4 regions of the Streptomyces sp. NPDC090994 genome follow, and region 3 is predicted to be linked to each of the others. Evidence: riboswitches for the same ligand, from Rfam matches in the RefSeq annotation. Region 3 holds a riboswitch; each other region holds the start of a gene.
The links. A riboswitch is a leader RNA that binds a small molecule or an ion and turns the genes downstream of it on or off. The one in region 3 is predicted to bind cyclic di-AMP.

Region 1 (2,192 bases), on a different contig from region 3:
TCGGCGCGCGCGTCGAACAGAGGGCTGAGCAGTTCCATGACCTCGGGGGAGTAGGCCGAGTCCGCGGAGCCGCTGCGCTTGACCTGGTAACGGCGGTGCTTCTCGTTGGACTTCAGGTAGTCCTCGACGATCGCCTCCCGCTCGACGCCCAGTGCGAGCAGCGTCACCGCGATGGACAGGCCCGCGCGGTCCTTGCCGGCCGCGCAGTGCATCAGGGCCGGGACGCTGTCCTCGGCGAGCGCGTGCAGTACCCGGGAGTGCTCGGCGGTGCGGTCCGTGATGATCGAGCGGTACGAGGCGATCATCCGCTCCGCGCCCTTGCCGTCCGCGAGGATCTCCCGCAGCTGGTCCAGGTCGCCGTCGCGGACCATCTTCCAGAACTCGGCGCCGTCGGCGGGGTCGGACAGCGGCAGGTTCACATTGCGCACGCCCGGCAGGGTCACGTCGGGGCCTTCGAGCTTCTGGTCGGCCGCGTTGCGGAAGTCGAAGACGGTGTGCAGGCCCAGACCCGCGAGGAACGCCGCGTCCTCGGCGGTCGCGTGGGCGAGGTGGCCGCTGCGGAACAGCACGCCGAACCGCACCCGCCGTCCGTCCGTGGCCGGCAGGCCGCCCACGTCACGGAAATTGCGTACCCCGGCCAGCTCCGGCTCGGTCGACGGGACCTGTTGCGTCACGAGGACTCCTCCCATTCGGCTCCGCTGCCGCTGCTCGACGGCGGGTGCGCCCGACGATACGGCATTCCGACCCCCGAAAGAGTCCTGGTTGTCCCTCTGCGTGACTTCTGATGCGTCTGTCCGAATTGGAGCTTTCTCCCCAACTCGCTCTGGAATAAAAGTCGCTGGCGCGGGCCCGCGTGAGCAGCGTCATATCCGTGACCGTACGTCGTGCCTCATGTTCACGTAATACAGGCGCTTTTCAAGGGTGTTCGACTTCGGCGCAATTCCCGCCATCGACGGAGGGTGACGGATCTTTCCTCCAAAGGATCATGTGAAACACCTTCACCGGGAATCCCTCGCTTGTCCCTGTGCGTCCTGGTCCCTTACGTTCACCACCGATCCGGACGGACGCCTAATCCTGCCGCCGCCCGGAGACCACACCCACTCACCACCCGTACGCGGCAGGAGCGGGGGACCCACAGGTACGACCGCCTGTTCCGGTTCCCGGGACGGCTAGGGGTAAAGCCGCGCCCTTCCGGCGCGGCCGGGCAGCTCCAGCCCGCACCCGACAGCTCACCTCGCAGGCGCCGGAGAGGAATTCGTCATGCCCGCGAAGGGTAAGCACCGCCGTACCAAGACCCAGCGCCTGACCCGCACCCTCGCCGTCGCCGGAACCGGCGGCGCCGCACTCGCCCTGCCGCTGCTGGGGGCCGCCGGCGCCCACGCCGCTCCCGCGCAGTCCGCCTCGGCACAGTCCGCCGCCGTGAAGGACGCGCGGACGTACACCGTCCGCTCCGGTGACTCGCTGGCGAAGATCGCCGATGCCGAGAACGTCAGCGGCGGCTGGAAGAAGCTCTACGAGGACAACCGCGACGCCGTCGGCGCCGACCCGTCGCTGATCCGTCCCGGCCTGAAGCTCACCCTCGGCGGCAAGACCGCGGCGAGTGCCGACACCGCCGCCGACACCAAGGGCACCAAGGACACCACGGACGCCGCGGAGAAGAAGACGGCGCAGCCCGCGTCGGACACCTCGGACACCTCCGACACCTCGGCCACCGCGGACAGCTCCGCCGGGTTCGTGGCCCCCGTCGACGGCGGCACCGTCGGCACCCCGTACCACCAGTCGGGCAGCATGTGGTCCAGCGGCTACCACACCGGCACCGACTTCGTCGTCCCGACCGGCACCTCGCTGAAGGCCGTCGGCGCGGGCACGGTCGTCACCGCCGGCTGGGGAGGCGCGTACGGCAACCAGGTCGTCATCAAGCTCGCCGACGGCACCTATGCCCAGTACGCCCACCTGTCCTCGCTCTCCGTCTCCAGCGGCGACTCCGTGACGGCGGGACAGCAGATCGGTCTCTCCGGCGCCACCGGCAACGTGACCGGCCCGCACCTGCACTTCGAGATCCGCACCACGCCGGACTACGGCTCGGACATCGACCCGCTCGCCTACCTCCGGTCGAAGGGCGTCTCCGTCTGACGCCGCCCGCCGCGCGCCCACCGAAGGCCGGACCCCGATCCCCGGGTCCGGCCTTCGGT
Region 2 (2,192 bases), on a different contig from region 3:
GGTGAGGATCGTGCGGTAGCCGTAGGAGCCGGCCCAGCCCGCCTCGGTGATGGTCCCGGTGTGCACGGCCTTGATGAGCGTGCCGGTGGGGGCGGCGAAGTCGAGGCCGGTGTGGTAGCCGGAGGACCAGTAGGCGCCGGCCTGCCCGAAGGTGGAGGTGATGGTGTACGAGGAGGTCGGCAGCGCGTACTGCTCGGCCAGCTTGGCGAGCCGTGCGGCCTCGGCCTTCTGCGCGGCCTCCGCCGCTGCCTTCTTCTTGGCGGCGGCGGCCTTGGCCTCGGCCTTCTTCTCGGCCTCGGCGGCGGCCGCGGCGGCCTTCTTCTCGGCGGCGGCGGCAGCCTCTTCGGCGGCCTTGGTCTCGACCTGGTTCTGCTGCTGCTCGGCCTGCGCCATGATCCGGGCCCGGAGCGACTCACCGGCGGTGGCGGTGGTCTCCCCGGTGTCGTCGGAGGCGACGGCGGCGATGCTGCTGAGCGGGGTGGCCGACCCCTGGTCCGCCGTGTCCCCGGCGGAGTCGTCGTCCGAGATGATCGAGCCCACGGACGGCAGGTCGGGCATGGAGATCGACACCGGCGGCTTGCCGGTCTGCGCGCTGGCCATGCCGCCGGCGCCCACGGCCGCTATGACACCGACGCCGAGGACGGTGGAGCTGCGGGCCAGTCCGCCGCGCTGCTTGGCGACCCGGTGCTTGCCGCGCACGGGGCGGACGGTGTCGGCGGTGGGGTTCCACTCTTCGAAGGGGCCCTCGTCGGGGCGGAAGGCGCCGTAGCCGAAGGTTGCGGGGTCGTGCTGGTTGGGCACGAACGGGGCCTCGGGGGCAGGCCGGTTGGACGCCACGTGGGCGTGCTCCTTTCCTTCCGTCTCCGCCTACCGGGTTAGCTGACGGGTTCGGAGCGGGAAGGTCTCCTACGCGCGTATACAGGCCGTGTTTCCACGGTCGGATACGCCCGATTCACCCCAAGGTGGTGGTTCCCCGGTTCCCTTACGGGATTCGGCGCGTGCGCACGGAGCCGCCTTCTGTGACGGCTGGGACGACCGCGCTGCGTTATCGAACGTTAATAGAAGCGGGGCGCTGTTTCCAAGCTGTTCTCCTTGATCATTAAGCTTTCCGGCCGGGATCAAGGCCGCACGACCGGCGAAAACGGGGCGAGTTGACCCCGTCTCAGTACACCCGCACCGCGGTCGCCGCCGCCCCGCGAAACTGACCGTGCATCAATTGTTATGCGGAGGGCTCCCACGCCATCACCCTTCGTGACCACAGGCGCCGCCGGACTCGTCGGGGCCGCCCGGATCGGGCCGCCGTACGGCGAGCAGCGCCATGTCGTCCGCCATCCCGCCCCCGGAGTGCCGGCGCACGTCCTCGGCGAGCGTGTCCAGCAGCTCCCCGGGATGCCGGAAGCGCCGGCCGCTGAGCCGCGCCACCGGATCGTAGAACTCGCCCCGGGCGTCCCGGGCCTCGGTCACCCCGTCGGTGTAGAGCAGCAGCGTGGCCCCGGCGGGGAAGGCGGTCTCCTCCGCGCGGTCCGGCCACACGCCCAGTTCCCCCATGCCGAGCGGCAGCGCCGCGTCCCGGGTGTTCAGGGCGCGCAGGCTGCCGTCGGCGTGGCACAGCAGGGGTGGCGGATGCCCGCGGTTGACGACGCGGGCCACCCCGTCGCCGTGCGGGAGTTCAACGAGGACGGCGGTGGTGAACCCCTCGAAGGCGTCCAGGCCCTCGCGCCGGGTGCCCTCGCGGGCCAGTGCCCGCTCCAGCCGCTGCGCCACCGCCTCCAGCGTCGACTCCTGCTCGGCGGCCTCCCGGAACGCCCCGATCACGACGGCGACGGCGGCCACCGCGCCCATCCCCTTGCCCCGCACGTCCCCGACGATCATCCGCACCCCGCGCGGGCTGTCCTGCACCGCGTACAGGTCGCCGCCGATGAAGGCGTCCGCCTGCGCGGCCTCGTAGCAGGCGGCGATCTCGAAGCCGCCGAGCCGTTCGGCGGGCTCGGGCAGCACCGCGCGCTGGGCCGCCTCGGCGATCTCGCGGGCGGTGGCGAGCCGCTCGTCGTTGCGGCGGACCAGGGCGTTGACGAAGACGGCGAGGACCGCGACCACCGCGATGGTGACCAGCTCGGTGATGGAGTCGACCTGGTGGGCGACGCCGAGGCCGATCTGGAGGGCTATGACGACGGCGACGGTGACCGCCCCGG
Region 3 (2,192 bases):
CGACACCGTGGTGCCGGCGTTGACCTGGTCGTAGGTGACGCGGGGCAGGTCGACGCCCGCAGCCTTCCAGGCGGCCTGGGTGAGGCCGGAGCAGTCGTAGGAGTCGGGGCCGGTGGCGCCCCAGACGTACGGTTTGCCGATCTGGGCGCGGGCGAAGGCCAGGGCCTTGTCGGCCTTGGTGGCGTACGAGGAGTCGGTCGGGCCCGATGATTCCGTGCCCGTGGAGCCGCTCGCCTGCTCGGAGGCAGCGGCAGCAGCGGCGGCGTCCTCCTGGCGCTGCCGTTCCTCGGCCTGCTGCCGGGCCAGCTCCTTGGCCTTGCGGGCCGCCTCCGCCTGCTTCTTCTTCTCGATCGCGGCGAGCCGCGCCTTCTCCTGGGCGGTCAGGTCGGCCAGCAGTTCACGCGCGGAGGCGAGCTTCGTCTGGACGGTGGCCTTGGCCGTCTTCAGGTCCTTCTGCGACGTGGTGAGCGTCTGGAGGCTCTCGGTGGCCTCCTGGCGCTTCTCCATCGTCTCGGCCTGCTGGGTGACGTAGTCGTCGACCAGCTGCTTCTGGCGGCCGGTGAGCCGGTCCATCAGCTGGTTCTGGTCGAAGTAGTCCTGCGGGGAGTCCGCGAGCAGAAGGGTCGCGGTGTCGGAGACGGCCGCGCCGGTGCGGTACTGGGCGGCGGCGAAGGAGCCCAGCTCCTCGCGCGCGTCGTTCAGCTCCTGGGTGCGCTGGGCGACGTCGTCCAGGAGGCTGTCGACCTGCTCGCGCTGGATCGCGGTCTTCTCCTTGGCCGCGTTGTACTTCTCGGTGGCCGAGCCGGCCTGGCGGTAGAGGTCGTCGACCTTCTTCTGGACCTCTTCCAGGCTCGGCCGGTCGTCGGCGGGAGCGGCGGTGGCCGTCTGGGAGAGCAGGGCGACGGAGGTGAGGGCGGCCGTGGCCAGGACGGGGGTGCGTATGCCTGCCACGCGCGTTCCGGCGGGACGCGACTTGCGGTGCGACGCCAAGGGAGGCGACTCCTTCCGTGCTCCGCCTACCGGGTTAGCTGTCGGGTTCGGGCGGTGGGACGGAAGGCTGCCCTACGGTTCGCGCCCCGGGGAGGGCTGTGAACCGATTCACCCCATGTCACGGTGGGTCCCCGGTTCCGGGCGCCCGCGCGGGCACGCCGGATTCGGCGGAGGCCGCGCGGCCCGGCGACGTTCGCCGGTGGGGGTCGTGCGGCCCGCCCGCACCGTAGCCAACTCGTGTGGCCCCTGTGAAGGTTGAAGGGTGATATGCCCGATACATTTTCGTGACCTAGGGGGCGGCCCTCACGGTGGGTGATGTGCGGTGGCGGGAGCGTGTCCAGCGGTCCGGGTCCGGCCGGGTTTTCGAGGGGGCGTCCGGTTGTCGGTGGGGCGCCCTAGACTCGTAGAGCGATGAGCAGCCTCTTTGACGACAGCTTCCTGGCGAGCCTCCAGGCCCCCCGCGGCCACGAGGAGGAACCTCCGCCACCGCCCGAGGACGAGCACGTACCGGAGCCGATCCCGGACGATCTGTTCGCCGGGAAGTTCGACGTGCCGCCGGACCGGGACCACTACTACCGGGACGGCGCCCCACGCCCGGTACTGGACCCCGCCGCGCTCCTGGACGGACTGAACGAGAACCAGCGCGCCGCGGTCGTCCACGCCGGTTCCCCGCTGCTCATCGTCGCCGGCGCAGGCTCCGGCAAGACCCGCGTACTCACCCACCGCATCGCCCACCTGCTCGGCGCGCGCGGCGTCCACCCCGGCCAGATCCTCGCGATCACGTTCACCAACAAGGCCGCCGGTGAGATGAAGGAGCGCGTCGAGCAGCTCGTCGGCCCGCGCGCGAACGCCATGTGGGTGATGACCTTCCACAGTGCGTGCGTACGCATCCTGCGGAGGGAGTCGAAGAAGCTCGGTTTCACGTCGTCGTTCTCGATCTACGACGCCGCCGACTCCAAGCGGCTGATGGCGCTGGTCTGCCGTGACCTGGACCTCGACCCCAAGCGCTTCCCGCCGAAGTCCTTCAGCGCCAAGATCTCGAACCTGAAGAACGAGCTGATCGACGAGGAGGACTTCGCCGCCCAGGCCGCCGACGGTTTCGAGAAGACCCTCGCCCAGGCGTACGCGATGTACCAGACGCGGCTGCGCGAGGCCAACGCCCTCGACTTCGACGACCTGATCATGACGACGGTCAACCTGCT
Region 4 (2,192 bases), on a different contig from region 3:
GCACTCTGGCGACCAAGCACAGTCCGGGACCGTACTCGAACCATCCGCTCCGTGTGGGGCTGCGGTCCCGTCGGAAAGGGACGACGTCGCCATGGCAGACCACCTGGAAGCATCCGTCACTCTGCCGAGCGATCCCGCCTCGGTGTCCGCCGCCCGGACCTACGTCGTCGGCACGCTCGCGGAGTGGGGACTGTCCGCCGGCACGGAAGTGTCCGACACCATCCGGCTCATCGTCTCGGAGCTGGCGACCAACGTCGTGCAGCACACCCTGGGACAGTCACCCACCTTCACGGTGGACCTGGCGCTCGACCGTGACGAGCGCCTGCGCATCGGTGTCACCGACAGCCACCCGCGCTTCCCCAAGCGCCTGCCCGCGGCCGTCCAGCAGGACAACGGCCGCGGCATGGTCATCATCCGCTGCCTCGCCGCCGAATGCGGCGGGCGCCTGAGAGTCCGCCCCACCCGGGAGGGCGGCAAGACCGTCTCCGTCGAACTCCCCTGGACGCCCCCGGCCGAGCCGCTCCCGACGACGGTACGGCGCGATCGGCGGCGGTGACGCGGTCGGCGGCGGCGAGGGACGGGCGCGGCAGGCGTCACCGCGGCGGGTCCCGTCGCGCCCGGTCCGGGAAGGGGCGCCGGTCATGCCGTACGGACCGCCCGCCGGGCCCGCGCCACGCCTGGAGCTCCCGTGCGCCCCGTATGCACCTATACGCCCAGTACGCGCCCGTACGGCACCCGTACACCCAGTACGCGCCCGTACGGCACCCCTGCCGCCCCGTACGGGCCCGCGCGGCCCCTACGGCCCTCCCGGGGTCCGTACGCCCGGTACGGCCCCATCCGCACCCGAGGGAGCGCGCCCCCCCGGCAGGGTCGGCGGCGCGCCCCCTCGGGGGGATCACTTCACCCGGCCGTACCAGACACTCTTCGTCCAGATCTTCTGCAGCCGCACCACGTCACCGGTCTTCGGGGCGTGCCAGATCTTGCCCTTCCCGGCGTAGATGCCCACGTGGTAGACGCTGCGACCGGAATGGAAGAACACCAGGTCGCCGGCCTTGCGGCTGGAGGCGGAGACATGGCGGGTCCGGTTGTACTGCTGGGCCGCCGTGCGGGGCAGTTTCTTGCCGGCCTTCTTGAACGAGTACAGCGTCAGCCCTGAGCAGTCGAAGCGGGACGGCCCGGTGGCCCCGTACCGGTACGGGGCGCCCTTCTTGGAGGCCGCGATCTTCAGCGCCTTGGTCGCATGGGTCGCCGCGGCGGCCTCGGAGGCGATGCCGGGAACCACGATCGAGCCGCCCACGGCGGCGATGGTGAGGGCCGAGGCCGTACCGGCCCGGGCCATGAGCGACGGGACACGATTGAGCGCAGTCATGCGCAACCCTTCGTCAGCCGCCTGTGAAGGATGACCTGTCGGATTCGGGCTGGCGAAGTTGCCCGGCCGCGCGAGTGCGGCTTCACCCCAAGGGCTGCTCGGCTCCGGTCATGGCGTGACCGGGCCGGCGACCCGTCGTGCTCGGGTCCTCCACTCCTGCCGATCCACTCCTGTCGACCGGTCATCCGGGCGGCGGCAGGACTCGGCGTCCGCCCGGATCGCCCCGCCGCTGCGGCGGGGTCTTGTCGTCAGTCAGGGATCTTGACGCACCGAAGTGGGAAAATCCCAACGGAACGTGGACTTTGTGTTGTTACTCACCACTCATCCGTTCGGGTGGACGGTGCGCCGTCCGGGCCACCATCGCCGGGGCCGGTGACCTCCCCACCAGCGGCGGAGTCGCCATTTCGCCGATGAGCCAGGCGCGTTGCGCAAGCCGTACGGTTCCGGAAACGGACGTGAATCTACGCCGATAGGCGGTACGCCGTTCGGCCCGTTCCGGCTCCGATCGGCCCCCTGCGGTACGGAACCCGGAGCGGGCGCCGGCAACCGGCACCGGCGCCCGCGCGTCCGCTCGGACCCTCCCCGCGTCCGCGCGAGCCGTCGGTGCGTCCGCGCGAGCCGTCGGCGCCTCCGTCCCCGCCTCCGTCCCCGCTGTTCACGTGTTCGTCCCCGCGTCCGTTCACGCGCGGGCAAAGGGACGTCCAAGAAGTTGCTTCGGGCAACGGGAAATGATCTTGGGTGGGTTAACGTGAGCGAAACCCGGTGCAACTAGCCTGCCGCTCCGGCCACCTGGGACGTCGCCCCGTGGCCGCGGCGACCGGAC

Region 1: another riboswitch for cyclic di-AMP. It lies ahead of ACIQR3_RS28190 (LysM peptidoglycan-binding domain-containing M23 family metallopeptidase); the one in region 3 lies ahead of ACIQR3_RS02780 (NlpC/P60 family protein).
Region 2: another riboswitch for cyclic di-AMP. It lies ahead of ACIQR3_RS15075 (M23 family metallopeptidase); the one in region 3 lies ahead of ACIQR3_RS02780 (NlpC/P60 family protein).
Region 4: another riboswitch for cyclic di-AMP. It lies ahead of ACIQR3_RS29570 (C40 family peptidase); the one in region 3 lies ahead of ACIQR3_RS02780 (NlpC/P60 family protein).

The regions. Positions count from the first base shown of each region.
Region 1 covers NZ_JBIVWS010000017.1:51,721-53,912, forward strand. The annotation lists gene ACIQR3_RS28185 (tyrosine-protein phosphatase) at 1-674, opposite strand, end outside; cyclic di-AMP (ydaO/yuaA leader) riboswitch at 1,096-1,256, shown strand; gene ACIQR3_RS28190 (LysM peptidoglycan-binding domain-containing M23 family metallopeptidase) at 1,261-2,133, shown strand.
Region 2 covers NZ_JBIVWS010000006.1:16,139-18,330, forward strand. The annotation lists gene ACIQR3_RS15075 (M23 family metallopeptidase) at 1-837, opposite strand, end outside; cyclic di-AMP (ydaO/yuaA leader) riboswitch at 850-1,007, opposite strand; gene ACIQR3_RS15080 (PP2C family protein-serine/threonine phosphatase) at 1,243-2,192, opposite strand, start outside.
Region 3 covers NZ_JBIVWS010000001.1:600,428-602,619, reverse strand. The annotation lists gene ACIQR3_RS02780 (NlpC/P60 family protein) at 1-990, opposite strand, end outside; cyclic di-AMP (ydaO/yuaA leader) riboswitch at 999-1,170, opposite strand; gene pcrA (DNA helicase PcrA) at 1,402-2,192, shown strand, end outside.
Region 4 covers NZ_JBIVWS010000019.1:50,727-52,918, reverse strand. The annotation lists gene ACIQR3_RS29575 (ATP-binding protein) at 92-556, shown strand; gene ACIQR3_RS29570 (C40 family peptidase) at 896-1,369, opposite strand; cyclic di-AMP (ydaO/yuaA leader) riboswitch at 1,373-1,505, opposite strand.